Regions from separate parts of the Desertihabitans brevis genome, predicted to be linked through region 2. Evidence: predicted binding sites of a transcription regulator. Region 2 holds the regulator's gene; the other holds the start of a gene.
The links. The regulator HrcA, encoded in region 2, represses chaperone genes, less so after heat shock. The targets are predictions, from matches to a motif close to TTGGCACTCGNNNNNNNCGAGTGCCAA.
Positions count from the first base shown of each region.

Region 1: groES (co-chaperone GroES) is a predicted target of HrcA. The motif match lies at 2,558-2,584, and genes of this name have one in related genera.

Region 1 covers NZ_QOUI01000008.1:19,056-24,872, forward strand. The annotation lists gene DT076_RS13165 (glycoside hydrolase family 3 N-terminal domain-containing protein) at 1-1,555, opposite strand, end outside; gene DT076_RS13170 (alpha/beta fold hydrolase) at 1,655-2,518, opposite strand; gene groES (co-chaperone GroES) at 2,707-3,003, shown strand; gene groL (chaperonin GroEL) at 3,031-4,632, shown strand; gene DT076_RS13185 (ABC transporter substrate-binding protein) at 4,899-5,817, shown strand, end outside.
Region 2 covers NZ_QOUI01000006.1:64,754-70,570, reverse strand. The annotation lists gene tgt (tRNA guanosine(34) transglycosylase Tgt) at 1-950, opposite strand, end outside; gene DT076_RS10645 (16S rRNA (uracil(1498)-N(3))-methyltransferase) at 952-1,704, opposite strand; gene dnaJ (molecular chaperone DnaJ) at 1,697-2,881, opposite strand; gene hrcA (heat-inducible transcriptional repressor HrcA) at 2,937-3,953, opposite strand; gene DT076_RS10630 (MBL fold metallo-hydrolase) at 4,033-4,935, shown strand; gene DT076_RS10625 (inositol monophosphatase family protein) at 4,966-5,754, opposite strand.

The DNA of each region.
Region 1 (5,817 bases), on a different contig from region 2:
AGCCCTCCCCGGACGTCCCCTTGCCGAACATGCCCGCCCGGTCGCCGACCACGGCCAGCACGACGTCGCAGTCGCGGGCCGCCTCGACCGCCTCGGCGATCTGGCCGGTGTCCGGCTCGACCAGCGGGCAGCCGGGCCGCACGACGACCTCGGTCCCGGGCAGCTCCGAGCGCAGCGCCTCGGGCAGCGGGGCCACCTCGATGCCCAGCCCGAGCCCGGGGTGACGCGGCAGCACGTGCAGCGGGAAGGAGTAGGCGCCCATGAGCGCCGCCGGATCCTCCACGCACGGCCCGACGACGGCGATCCGGGAGGTGGCGGGGGAGAGCGGCAGCACCGTGTGGTCGTCGGCCAGCAGCACCACCGACTCCTCGGCCAGCCGGCGGGCGATGTCACGGTTGCGCGGGCTGTCCAGGTCGACGTCGACCGGCTCGGCGGGCGTCCAGCCCTCGTCGAGCAAACCGAGCTCGAGCTTCTGGCGCAGCACCCGGCGCAGCGCGATCTCGACGTCGGCGGCGACCTCGGGGTCGTCGAGGTCGAGCTGGGCGTAGCCGGCCAGGTCGGGCAGCTCGACGTCGATGCCGGCGTGCACCGCGAGCCGGGCGGCGTCGGCCACCGTGGCGGCGACGCCGTGCTTGGCCTTGAGGAAGGGCACCGCCCAGTAGTCGGAGACCACGGTGCCGGTGAAGCCCCACTCGCCGCGGAGCAGGTCGGTGAGCAGCCAGCGGTCGGCCGCGGCCGGGACGTGGTCGAGCTCGGTGTAGCTGTTCATCACGCTGGCGCTGCGCCCGACCTTGACCGCCATCTCGAACGGCGGCAGCACCAGGTCGCGGAGCTCCCGCACGCCCATCGAGACCGGCGCGTGGTTGCGTCCACCGCGGGAGGTGGCGTGCCCGGCGAAGTGCTTGAGGGTGGCGAGCACGCCGCCCTCCTGCAGACCCTGCACGTAGGCGGTCGCCAGGGTGGCGACGACGTAGGGGTCCTCGCCGAGGGTCTCCTCGACCCGTCCCCAGCGGTAGTCGGTGACGACGTCGAGCACCGGCGACAGACCCTGGTGGACGCCGACGGCGGCCATGTCGGTGCCGATCGCGTGCGCCATCTCGCGCACCAGCTCGGGGTGGAAGGTGGCGGCCCAGGCCATCGAGGTGGGGTAGACGGCGGCCTGGTAGGCGGTGAACCCGGTCAGGCACTCCTCGTGCACCACCGCCGGGACGCCGAGGCGGGTGCGGGTGAGCAGGTGCTGCTGGGAGGCCTGCACCTTCGCCATCCCCTCCCGGGCGGTGACGGGGGCGGTGCCGAAGACGCGCGTGAGCTGGCCGATGCCGTCGCGGACCGCGCCCTCGAAGGTGTCGCGGCCGGCCGACATCACGTCCTGCATCGGTGCGATGACCTCGTCGGGGCTGCGGTGGTCGGCCCAGTGGCTGCCCAGCTGGGCCAGCTTCTCCGCCGGGGTCATGGCCGCCACGAGGGCGTCGATGCGCTCCTCGGCGGGGCGGCTCGGGTCGCGCCAGATCGCGGCGCCGGTGTCGTGCGTGTCAGCGTCAGTGGTGGTGGGCACGGGGATCCTCTCGACGCCGTCACTCCACCACCCCGGTTTTGTTGTGTCAACCAGCAAATGCGGGGACATGTGCCGGGCGGAGGCTGCCGCGCCGCGTCCTCAACCGGCGTCGAGCACCTCGCGCAGCCGCACGGCGAAGGCGTCGGGCTGGCCCGGCCAGCCGTGCTCGCCGTCCATGAACCCGCCGTGGTGGCTGGGGAAGACGGCGGCCTGCTGCCCGAGGAGCTCCGCTGCGGCGACCGCCGTCCGCCCGGTGAGGACCTCGCGCGACTCCTCGCCGACGGCGAGCACGACCCGGGTCGGCGCGGCACGCAGTGCCTCGGCGTCGGGGACGAAGTCGATGATCGGCTGCGAGCGCTCCGAGAGCAGCGGGTCCTCCCGCGAGCCGTCGTCCTCGGTCGGCAGCCCGAAGGCGGCCGGGTCGGGAGCTGGCCGCTCGAGGAACTCCTCGCCCAGCTCCCCGGGTTCGTTGCTCAGCGCCATGAAGGCGGCCATCCCGGCTCCGAACCCGCGGTCGCGGTAGGCCGCACGGACCGCGGCCATCGCCCGCAGGACGACGTCGGCATCGGGCAGCAGACGGACCAGCGGCGGCTCGTGGGCCACCAGCGTCCGCACGTCGCCGGGGTGGGCGGCGACCAGTGCCAGCGCCGTCACCGCGCCGCCGCTGCTGGCGAACAGGTCGACCGGACCGCCGACCTCGGCGACGAGCCGGTGCACGTCCTCGGCCTGCACCCGCGGGTCGGCCTCGACCCGCCCGTCGGAGCGGACGCTGCGACCGATGCCGCGCGGGTCGTAGGTGATCGTGGTGCGCTCGGGCATCCGGGCCACGAGGGCACGGAAGCCGGTGGCGTCCATCGGCTGGCCGATGAGCACGAGCGGCGGACGCCCGTCGGCGGTCGGCAGTGGGCCGTGCACGTCGTAGACCAGGGCGACGCCGTCGCCCTGCAGCGTGTGTGTCGTCATGGCGGTGCCGACCTCCCTCGGACGCCCGACTCATCGCTTCTGGCACTCGGCTTGACCGAGTGCTAACCCCCTTCTAGAGTCGGAGCTGGCACTCTCACCGTGAGTGTGCCAGCTCGGGACGGCACCCGCGACGACGCCCCGGCTGCAGAACATGTGAACACACCTGACACCCGTGAAAGGGGTTTGACGTGGCAGTCACGATCAAGCCGCTCGAGGACCGCATCCTCGTCGAGCCGCTGGAGGCCGAGCAGACCACCGCTTCTGGCCTGGTCATTCCCGACACCGCCAAGGAGAAGCCGCAGGAGGGCAAGGTGCTCGCCACCGGTCCCGGCCGCGTGGACGACAACGGCAACCGTGTCCCGCTCGACGTCGCCGAGGGCGACACCGTGATCTTCAGCAAGTACGGCGGCACCGAGGTCAAGTACGACAACAAGGACCTGCTGCTGCTCAACGCGCGGGACATCCTCGCCGTCGTCACCAAGTGATCAGCACCGACTGAGGGAGTAACACACATGGCGAAGATCCTTCAGTTCGACGAGGAGGCCCGCCGCTCGCTCGAGCGCGGTGTCGACATCCTCGCGAACACCGTGAAGGTCACGCTCGGCCCCAAGGGCCGGTACGTGGTGCTCGACAAGAAGTGGGGTGCGCCCACCATCACCAACGATGGTGTCACCGTGGCCCGCGACGTCGAGCTCAGCGACCCCTACGAGAACCTCGGCGCGCAGCTGGCCAAGGAGGTCGCGACCAAGACCAACGACGTCGCCGGTGACGGCACCACCACGGCCACCGTGCTGGCGCAGGCCCTGGTGCACGAGGGTCTGCGGGCGGTCGCCGCCGGGGCCAACCCGGTCGGGCTCAAGCGCGGCATCGACCAGGCCGTCCAGGCCGTCGAGGCCCGCCTGGGCGAGCTGGCCCGTGAGGTCCAGACCACCCAGGACATGGCCCAGGTGGCCACCATCTCCAGCCGGGACTCCGAGATCGGCGGCCTGATCGCCGACGCCTTCGACAAGGTCGGCAAGGACGGTGTCATCACCGTCGACGAGTCGAACACCTTCGGCACCGAGCTCGAGTTCACCGAGGGCATGCAGTTCGACAAGGGCTACATCTCCGGCTACATGGTCACCGACGCCGAGCGCCAGGAGGCCGTGCTGGAGGACCCCTACATCCTCCTGCACTCCGGCAAGATCTCCGCGATGAGCGACCTCCTCCCGCTGCTGGAGAAGGTCATCGGTGCGTCGGGCACGCTGGTCATCGTGGCCGAGGACGTCGACGGCGAGGCGCTGTCGACGCTGGTGGTCAACAAGATCCGCGGCACCTTCACCTCCGTCGCGGTCAAGGCCCCGGCCTTCGGTGACCGTCGCAAGGCCATGCTCGAGGACATCGCGATCCTCACCGGTGGCCAGGTCGTCGCCCCCGAGGTCGGCCTCAAGCTCGACCAGGTCGGTCTGGAGGTGCTCGGCCGCGCCCGCCGCGTCGTCGTCACCAAGGACGACACCACGATCGTCGACGGCGCCGGGGACTCCTCCGCCGTGGCCGACCGGGTGGCCCAGCTGCAGGCCGAGATCGCCAACACCGACTCCGACTGGGACCGCGAGAAGCTCCAGGAGCGGGTCGCGAAGCTGGCCGGCGGTGTCTGCGTGATCAAGGTCGGCGCCGCCACCGAGGTGGAGCTGAAGGAGAAGAAGCACCGCATCGAGGACGCCGTCTCGGCCACCCGGGCGGCCATCGAGGAGGGCATCGTGGCCGGGGGCGGCTCCGCTCTCATCCACGCCGCCAAGGTGCTGTCCGACGGCCTGGGGGCCACCGGCGACGAGCTGGCGGGCGTCAAGCTCGTCCAGAAGGCCGTCGTCGAGCCGCTGCGCTGGATCGCCGAGAACGGTGGCGAGCAGGGCTACGTCATCACCTCCAAGGTCGCCGAGCTGGAGCCCGGCCAGGGCTACAACGCGGCCACCGGCGAGTACGGCGACCTGATCGCGGCCGGTGTCATCGACCCGGTCAAGGTCACCCGCTCCGCGCTGGCCAACGCCGCTTCCATCGCCTCGCTGCTGCTCACCACCGAGACCCTGGTGGTGGAGAAGCCCGAGGACGAGGACGAGGCCGCGCACAGCCACTGAGCCCGCGCCTCGTAGCGACACCCGGGGCCCCGTCCGCACCACGCGGACGGGGCCCTTGTCATGTCCGTTGACGACCCGGGAGCCCAAGGTCACGGATTTGTTGCGCTTCCCCCCATTTGTGTTGACGGGGGCACGGAGCATGACGCACCATCGATCCGTCTCGCCCCGTCCGGGGACGGCGCGGCGAGGGGCCCCCGCGGCTCGCGGGGACGACAACGAAGTCGAGGGTGGGCCGTGTGCCGATCCCTCCGGGTGGAGGAGACGTCATGGGAAGCAACGGGCGCATGGAGCTGAGCCGGCGCAGTCTGCTGGGCGCCGCTGGAGGTCTGTCGGCCGCCGGGATGCTGGCGGCATGCGGCGGCGGCGGTGGGGCCGGTGGTGGCGGCGGTAGCGAACCGATCGCGTTCTGGAACATGCCGTGGGGTGGCGACCAGTTCAACCCCACCGACGAGGAGATCGTCACCGCCTACCAGCCGCCCGAGGGTCTGCCGCCGGCGACCTACCAGACCGTGCAGTGGGCGAACTTCACCCAGACGTTCTCCTCCGCGGTGGCCTCCCAGACCGGGCCCGCGGTGAGCTCCGGCGGCGGCACCCAGGCCTTCCTGTTCGAGAACCAGGGGGCGATCGCCTACGCCGACGACCTGCTGGAGTCCTGGCGCGGTAACGGGCTCTACGACGACTTCCTGCCCGGGCTGATCGACGCCATGCGCACCGACAACGGCTACGCCGCGGTGCCCTACAACCTCGACATGCGGGTGCTCTGGGTCAACCCCACCCTGCTCGAGGAGGCCGGGACCGAGGCGCCGACGGACTGGCAGTCCTTCCTGGACGCCTGCGAGGCGCTCAAGCAGATCGACGTCTACGGCTACGGCGACGGGTCCGGTTCGGGCCGGTTCACCGGCGGCCACATCCTGGTCAGCTGGATGATCGGCAACGGCGGCGGCCTGTTCAACGCCGACCAGCAGCCCGAATGCGTCACCCCGGCCAACATCGAGGCGATGGAGTTCGTGCTGGAGTGCGTGGCCAAGGGCTACGTCGACCCGGCCGCGGCCACCTACACCAGCGACAACGTGCAGGAGCAGTGGCGGGCCCGCCGCTTCGGGATGGGCTTCGACGGTGGTGGCCTGGCGGCCAACATCGGTGGCGAGGTCGGCGACGAGATCGTCGTCAACTCCCCGCTCACCA
Region 2 (5,817 bases):
TCACGGCTGTAGATCGCGCCGTTGCGGGCCACCCGGGAGGGCGAGACGCAGTCGAAGGTGTCGGCCCCGTGGCGGACCGCGGTGAACACGTCGTCGGGCTCGGAGATGCCGAGCAGGTGGCGCGCCCGGTCGCGGGGCAGCTCCTCGGCGCACCAGCCCACGATCGTGCCGAGGTTCTCCTTCTCCAGCGCGCCGCCGATGCCGTAGCCGTCGAAGCGCTGGCCCTCGACCTCGAGGGCGGACAGGTCGCGGCAGGCCTTGCGGCGCAGGTCCTCGTACTGGGCGCCCTGGACGACGCCGAACAGGGCCTGCCGCGGCCGGTGCGGGCGGGCCGCGTGCTGGCGGACGTGCTCGGCCAGGCACCGCTCGGCCCAGCGCCGGGTGCGCTCCAGCGACTCCTCCTGGTAGCCGCGGCTGTGCGCCAGGGTGGTCAGCTCGTCGAAGGCGAAGATGACGTCGGCGCCGAGCTGGTGCTGGATCCGCATGGAGATCTCGGGGGTGAACCGGTGCCGGTCGCCGTTGAGGTGGGAGGTGAAGGTCACCCCGTCCTCGTCGACGGCGGCCAGCCGCTCCTTGCCCGGTGCGACCACCTGCTCCTCGGCCAGCCCGCTGACGTCCATCGCCAGCACCTTGCGGAAGCCCACCCCGAGGCTCATCACCTGGAAGCCGCCGGAGTCGGTGAAGGTCGGCCCGTCCCAGCCCATGAACGCGGCCAGCCCGCCGGCCTCGTCGACCACGTCGGGACCGGGCTGCAGGAACAGGTGGTAGGCGTTGGCCAGCACCGCCTGGGCACCGAGGTCGGCCACCGCCGCGGGCAGCACCGCCCGGACGGCGGCCTTGGTACCCACCGGGATGAACGCCGGTGTGCGGATGCTGCCGTGCGGGGTGTGCAGGATGCCGGTGCGGCCCAGCCCGTCGGCCAGCTCGACCCCGACCTCGAAGCCGCCCACCTCAGGCCCGTCCGGCCGAGCGCAGCGCGGCCACCGCGGCGAGCTGGGACAGCGCGACCACCCCGGCGGTGGACGTCCGCAGCACCGTCTCCCCCAGCAGCACCGGACGCCCGCCCGCACCGGTCAGCGCGGCCAGCTCGTCCTCGCTGATCCCGCCCTCGGGGCCGACCACCAGGGCCAGGCTGCCCCCGGCCGGCGGGGCCGCCGCGACCAGCGGCTCCGCGGCGTCCTCGTGCAGCACCAGCACGGCGTCGAACCCGGCCAGCCGGCGCAGCAGCTGGGTGGTGCTGTGCAGCGGGGCCACCTCGGGCACGCTGAGCCGGCGGGACTGCTTGGCCGCCGCCCGGGCCGCGGCCTGCCACTTCGCCCGCGCCTTCTCCCCGCGCTCACCCTGCCAGCGCACGATCGAGCGGGACGCCTGCCAGGGCACCACCTCCTCGACGCCGACCTCGGTCAGCACCTCCACGGCCAGCTCGGCGCGGTCGCCCTTGGGCAGGGCCTGCACCACGCTCAGCCGCCAGGGCCGGGGCTGCTCGTGCACGTGGGCCAGCACCCGGACGGCCAGCTCGGCCTTCCCGGCGCCGACCACCTCCCCGCGCACCCCGCGGCCGGCGCCGTCGGCGAGCAGCACCGGCTCGCCCACCGCCAGCCGCTGCACCGTGGCGGCGTGGCGACCCTCCGCGCCGTCGAGCACCACGCTCGCCCCGACCGGTGGGAACGGGTCGAGCGGGTGCAGGAAGAGCGGGTCAGTCATGCCCGCCGAAGGCCTCCTTGAGCCGGGAGAACATCCCGCGTCCGTGCTTCTGCACGCTGGGCTCGACGCTGTTCTCCCCCCGCAGCTCGGCCAGCTGGCGCAGCAGCTCGCGCTGCTCGTCGTCCAGCCGGGTCGGGGTCTGCACCATGAAGGTGACACCGAGGTCGCCGCGGCCGTTGGAACGCAGCCGGGGCACCCCCTGGCCGGGCACGGTGACCCGGGTGCCGGACTGGGTGCCCTGCGGCACCTCCAGCCGCACCTCGGGCTCGCCCAGGTCGTCGTCGGGCCGGTCGGCGGCCAGCGTCTGCACGGTGACCTCGGTGCCGAGCGCCGCTGCGGTCATCGGGATCTTCACCACCATCTCCAGGTCGTCGCCGTCGCGGCGGAAGACCTCGTGGTTGCGCACCACCAGCTCGACGAACAGGTCACCGGCCGGGCCGCCGCCGGGGCCGACCTCGCCGTGGCTGGCCAGGTGGATCCGGTTGCCGGTGGAGACGCCGGCGGGGATCTTGACGTTGATGCTGCGCGAGGCGCGGACCCGTCCCTCGCCGGAGCACTCGTGGCACGGGTTGGTGATCACCGAGCCGTAGCCGCGGCAGTTCGGGCACGGCTGGGTGGAGCGGATGTCACCGAGGAAGGAGCGCTGCACGGTGGTGACGTCGCCCTGCCCGTGGCAGGTGCTGCAGCGGGTCGGCTCGCTGCCGTCGGCCGAGCCCTTGCCGTTGCACACCGTGCACAGCACCGCGGTGTCGACCTTGACGGACTTGGTGATCCCGAAGGCGGCCTCGGCCAGGTCGAGCTGCAGCCGGACCAGGGCGTCCTGGCCGCGACGGACCCGCGAGCGGGGCCCCCGGGAGGTCTGCTGGCCGAACATCGCGTCCACCAGGTTGGTGAAGTCGAAGCCGGCCCCGCCGAACCCGCCGGCGCCCCCGAAACCGCCCGCACCGCCGAACCCGCCCATCTGGTTGGGGTCGCCGCCGCGGTCGTAGATGTGGCGCTTCTGGGGGTCCTTGAGGGTCTCGTAGGCCTCGTTGATCTGCTTGAACTTCTCGTGGGCGTCCGCGCTCTGGGCGACGTCGGGGTGCACCTTCATCGCCATCCGGCGGTATGCCTTCTTGATCTGCTCGTCGGTCGCGTCCCGGGAGACGCCGAGGACCTCGTAGTAGTCAGTGCTCATCGTCGTGTGGTTCGTCCTTCAGCCGTGGGCAGATTCGTTCGGTCGTGTGCGGGGCTCAGCCCTCGGCCAGGAAGCGGCCGACGTACCTGGCCACGGCCCGCACCGAGGCCATCGTCGAGGGGTAGTCCATCCGGGTCGGGCCGACGACCCCCAGGCTGGCCCAGATGTCGCCGTCACTGCCGTAGGCGCTGGCCACCAGCGAGGTGGTCTGCAGCTCACGGTAGGGGTTCTCGTGCCCGACCCGCACCGTGACGTCGCCGGGGGTGGCGGCCTCCCCGAGCAGCTTGAGCAGCACCACCTGCTCCTCCAGCGCCTCGAGCACGGGCTTGACGGTGGTCTCGAACTCGGCCCCGAAGCGGGTCAGGTTGGGCACCCCGCCCACCACCACCCGGGTGGAGGTGGAGGTGCCCAGGATCTCCAGCAGCGCGCTGCTGACCTGGGTGCCGGCCGCGGACAGCGGCGGGGGCAGCTGGTCGTCCAGCGTGCCGAGCGCGGCGGCGGCGTCGGCCAGGGAGGTCCCGGCCAGCGCGGCGTTGAGGATGCCGCGGAGCTGGGCCAGCTCGTCCTCGGTGATGCCGGGCACCTCGACCGGGCGCTGGTCGACCTTGCCGGTGCTGCTGATCATGATGACCAGCACCCGGTCGCCCCCGAGCGAGACCAGCTCGACGTGGCGCACCGAGGCCGAGCTCAGCACCGGGTACTGCACGATCGCGACCTGCCGGGTCACCTGGGCCAGCAGCCGCACGGTGCGGCCCACGACGTCGTCGAGGTCGAGGGCGCCGGAGAGGAAGGTGCTGATCGCGCGGCGCTCGGCCGGCGACAGCGGCTTCACCCCGGCCAGCCGGTCGATGAAGAGCCGGTAGCCCTTGTCGGTGGGGATGCGGCCGGCGCTGGTGTGCGGCTGGGTGATGTAGCCCTCGTCCTCCAGCACCGCCATGTCGTTGCGGACGGTGGCCGGGGAGACGCCGAGGTTGTGCCGCTCGACCAGCGCCTTGGAGCCGACCGGCTCCTGGCTGGAGACGTAGTCGGAGACGATGGCGCGCAGCACCTGCAGCTTGCGGTCGTCGAGCACGTGGCCTCCTCCCCGTGGGCCCGCGGTCGGTCTACCGCAGGACTGGCACTCGTCTGGGTCGAGTGCCAGTCTAACCGCTATGGCGAACAACGGGGACGTCCCGGGTGACGGGTCGGCGGCCGGGCCGGGCACCTGGGTCGAGGTGGCCGACCGGGTCTGGACGGGCGTGCTGGAGCCGGACGCCGTCACCATCGGGCTGGTGGCCGGCGGGGACGGGCTGCTGGTGGTCGACACCGGCTCCACCCCCGCGCAGGGAGCGGCGCTGCGGGCCTCGGCCGAGCGGCTGACCGGGCTGCCGGTGCGGGCGGTGGTGGTCACGCACGCGCACTCCGACCACGCCTTCGGGCTGGCCGCCTTCGACGACGTCGACACCTTCGGCCACGAGGGGCTGGCCGACGAGCTGGCGTCGGCCCCGGCGCGGGCGCGCGCCGCCGAGCTGGGTGTCGACCCCGGCGACCTGCGCACGCCCAGCCGGCCGTTCGCGCTGGCCGCCGGGGTCGACCTGGGCGCGCGCTGGGTGGAGCTGGCCCACCTCGGGGTCGGGCACACCCGCAGCGACGTGGTCGTGGTGGTCCCCGACGCGCGCGTGGTGTTCGTGGGCGACCTGGCCGAGTCGGCGCCCTCGCCGGTCGACGGCTCCCCCGCGCCCTGGTTCGGGCCGGACTCGGTGCCCGAGGAGTGGGCGGCCACCCTGGACGCGGTGCTCGGGCTGGTGGCCCGCGGCGACGTCCGCGCCGTCCCCGGGCACGGGCCGGTGATGACGGTGCAGGACCTCATGCTCCAGCGCGGTCAGGTGGCGGCCGTGGCCGGGGAGGTCGAACGGCTGGTGCGCGCCGGCGTCCCGGCGGAGCGGGCGGTGGCCGAGGGCCGCTGGCCCTTCCCGGCCGAGCACGTCGCCGAGGGGGTGCCGGTCGCGCACGCCCGCCTGGTCGCCGCCGGCGTCCGGCCGGACCCCCCGCAGCTCCCCCTGCTCGGGCGCTGACTCCCCTCCCCCCTGCGCGGTTCCACCTGGTCAGGCGGGCGAGCCGGCGTTGAGGGCGTCGACGGCAGTGGCGGTGAGGTCGACGTCGGCGCCGACCACCAGCGGGGCGCCGCCCAGACCCGGCCGGTAGGTCTGGCCGGTCAGCAGCGTGGCCTCGCCGCCGAGCTCACGCACCATCAGCGTCCCCGGGGCGTGGTCCCAGGGCTTGGGCGAGGCGTAGACGAGGTAGTCGATCTCACCGGTCAGCAGCTTGGGGTAGTCGATCCCGCAGCACCACCAGGTGTCCCCGATCGGGCCCAGCGGCGGGAAGTCGCCGTCGCGCCAGCGGCGCCGTGAGCTGACCCCGCGCCAGCCGGCCGGGTCGCCGCCGACCGTGCGCGGTGCCAGCGGGGTGCCGTCGAGGGTGACCCCCGCACCGCGCTCGGCCACGAAGGAGCGCTGGTGCTGCGGCTGGTGGATCCAGCCCCGGACGGCCTCCCCGCGACGCAGCTCGGCCACCATCACCGCGTGGTCGGCCGATCCGCGGACGAAGTTGCCGGTGCCGTCGATCGGGTCGATCACCCAGGCCTGCTCGGCCTCGGCCAGGCCGTCCAGCACCGAGGCGTCGGCCGAGACCGCCTCCTCCCCCACCACCAGGGCGCCGGGGTGGGCCCGCGACAGCGCCTCGGTCAGCGCCACCTCCGCCTCGTGGTCGGCCACCGTGACGTAGTCGCCCGGGCCCTTCTCCGAGACCTCGGCCTCGCCGAGGGCCCGCCAGCGGGGGGTGACCACGGTCTCGGCGACCCGGTGGATCAGCTGCAGCACCTCGTCGGTGTCCATGGCCCCCAGCCAACCAGATGTCCGCGGGGTGTTTGCGCCCGTGGACGCCAGCACCGACAATGC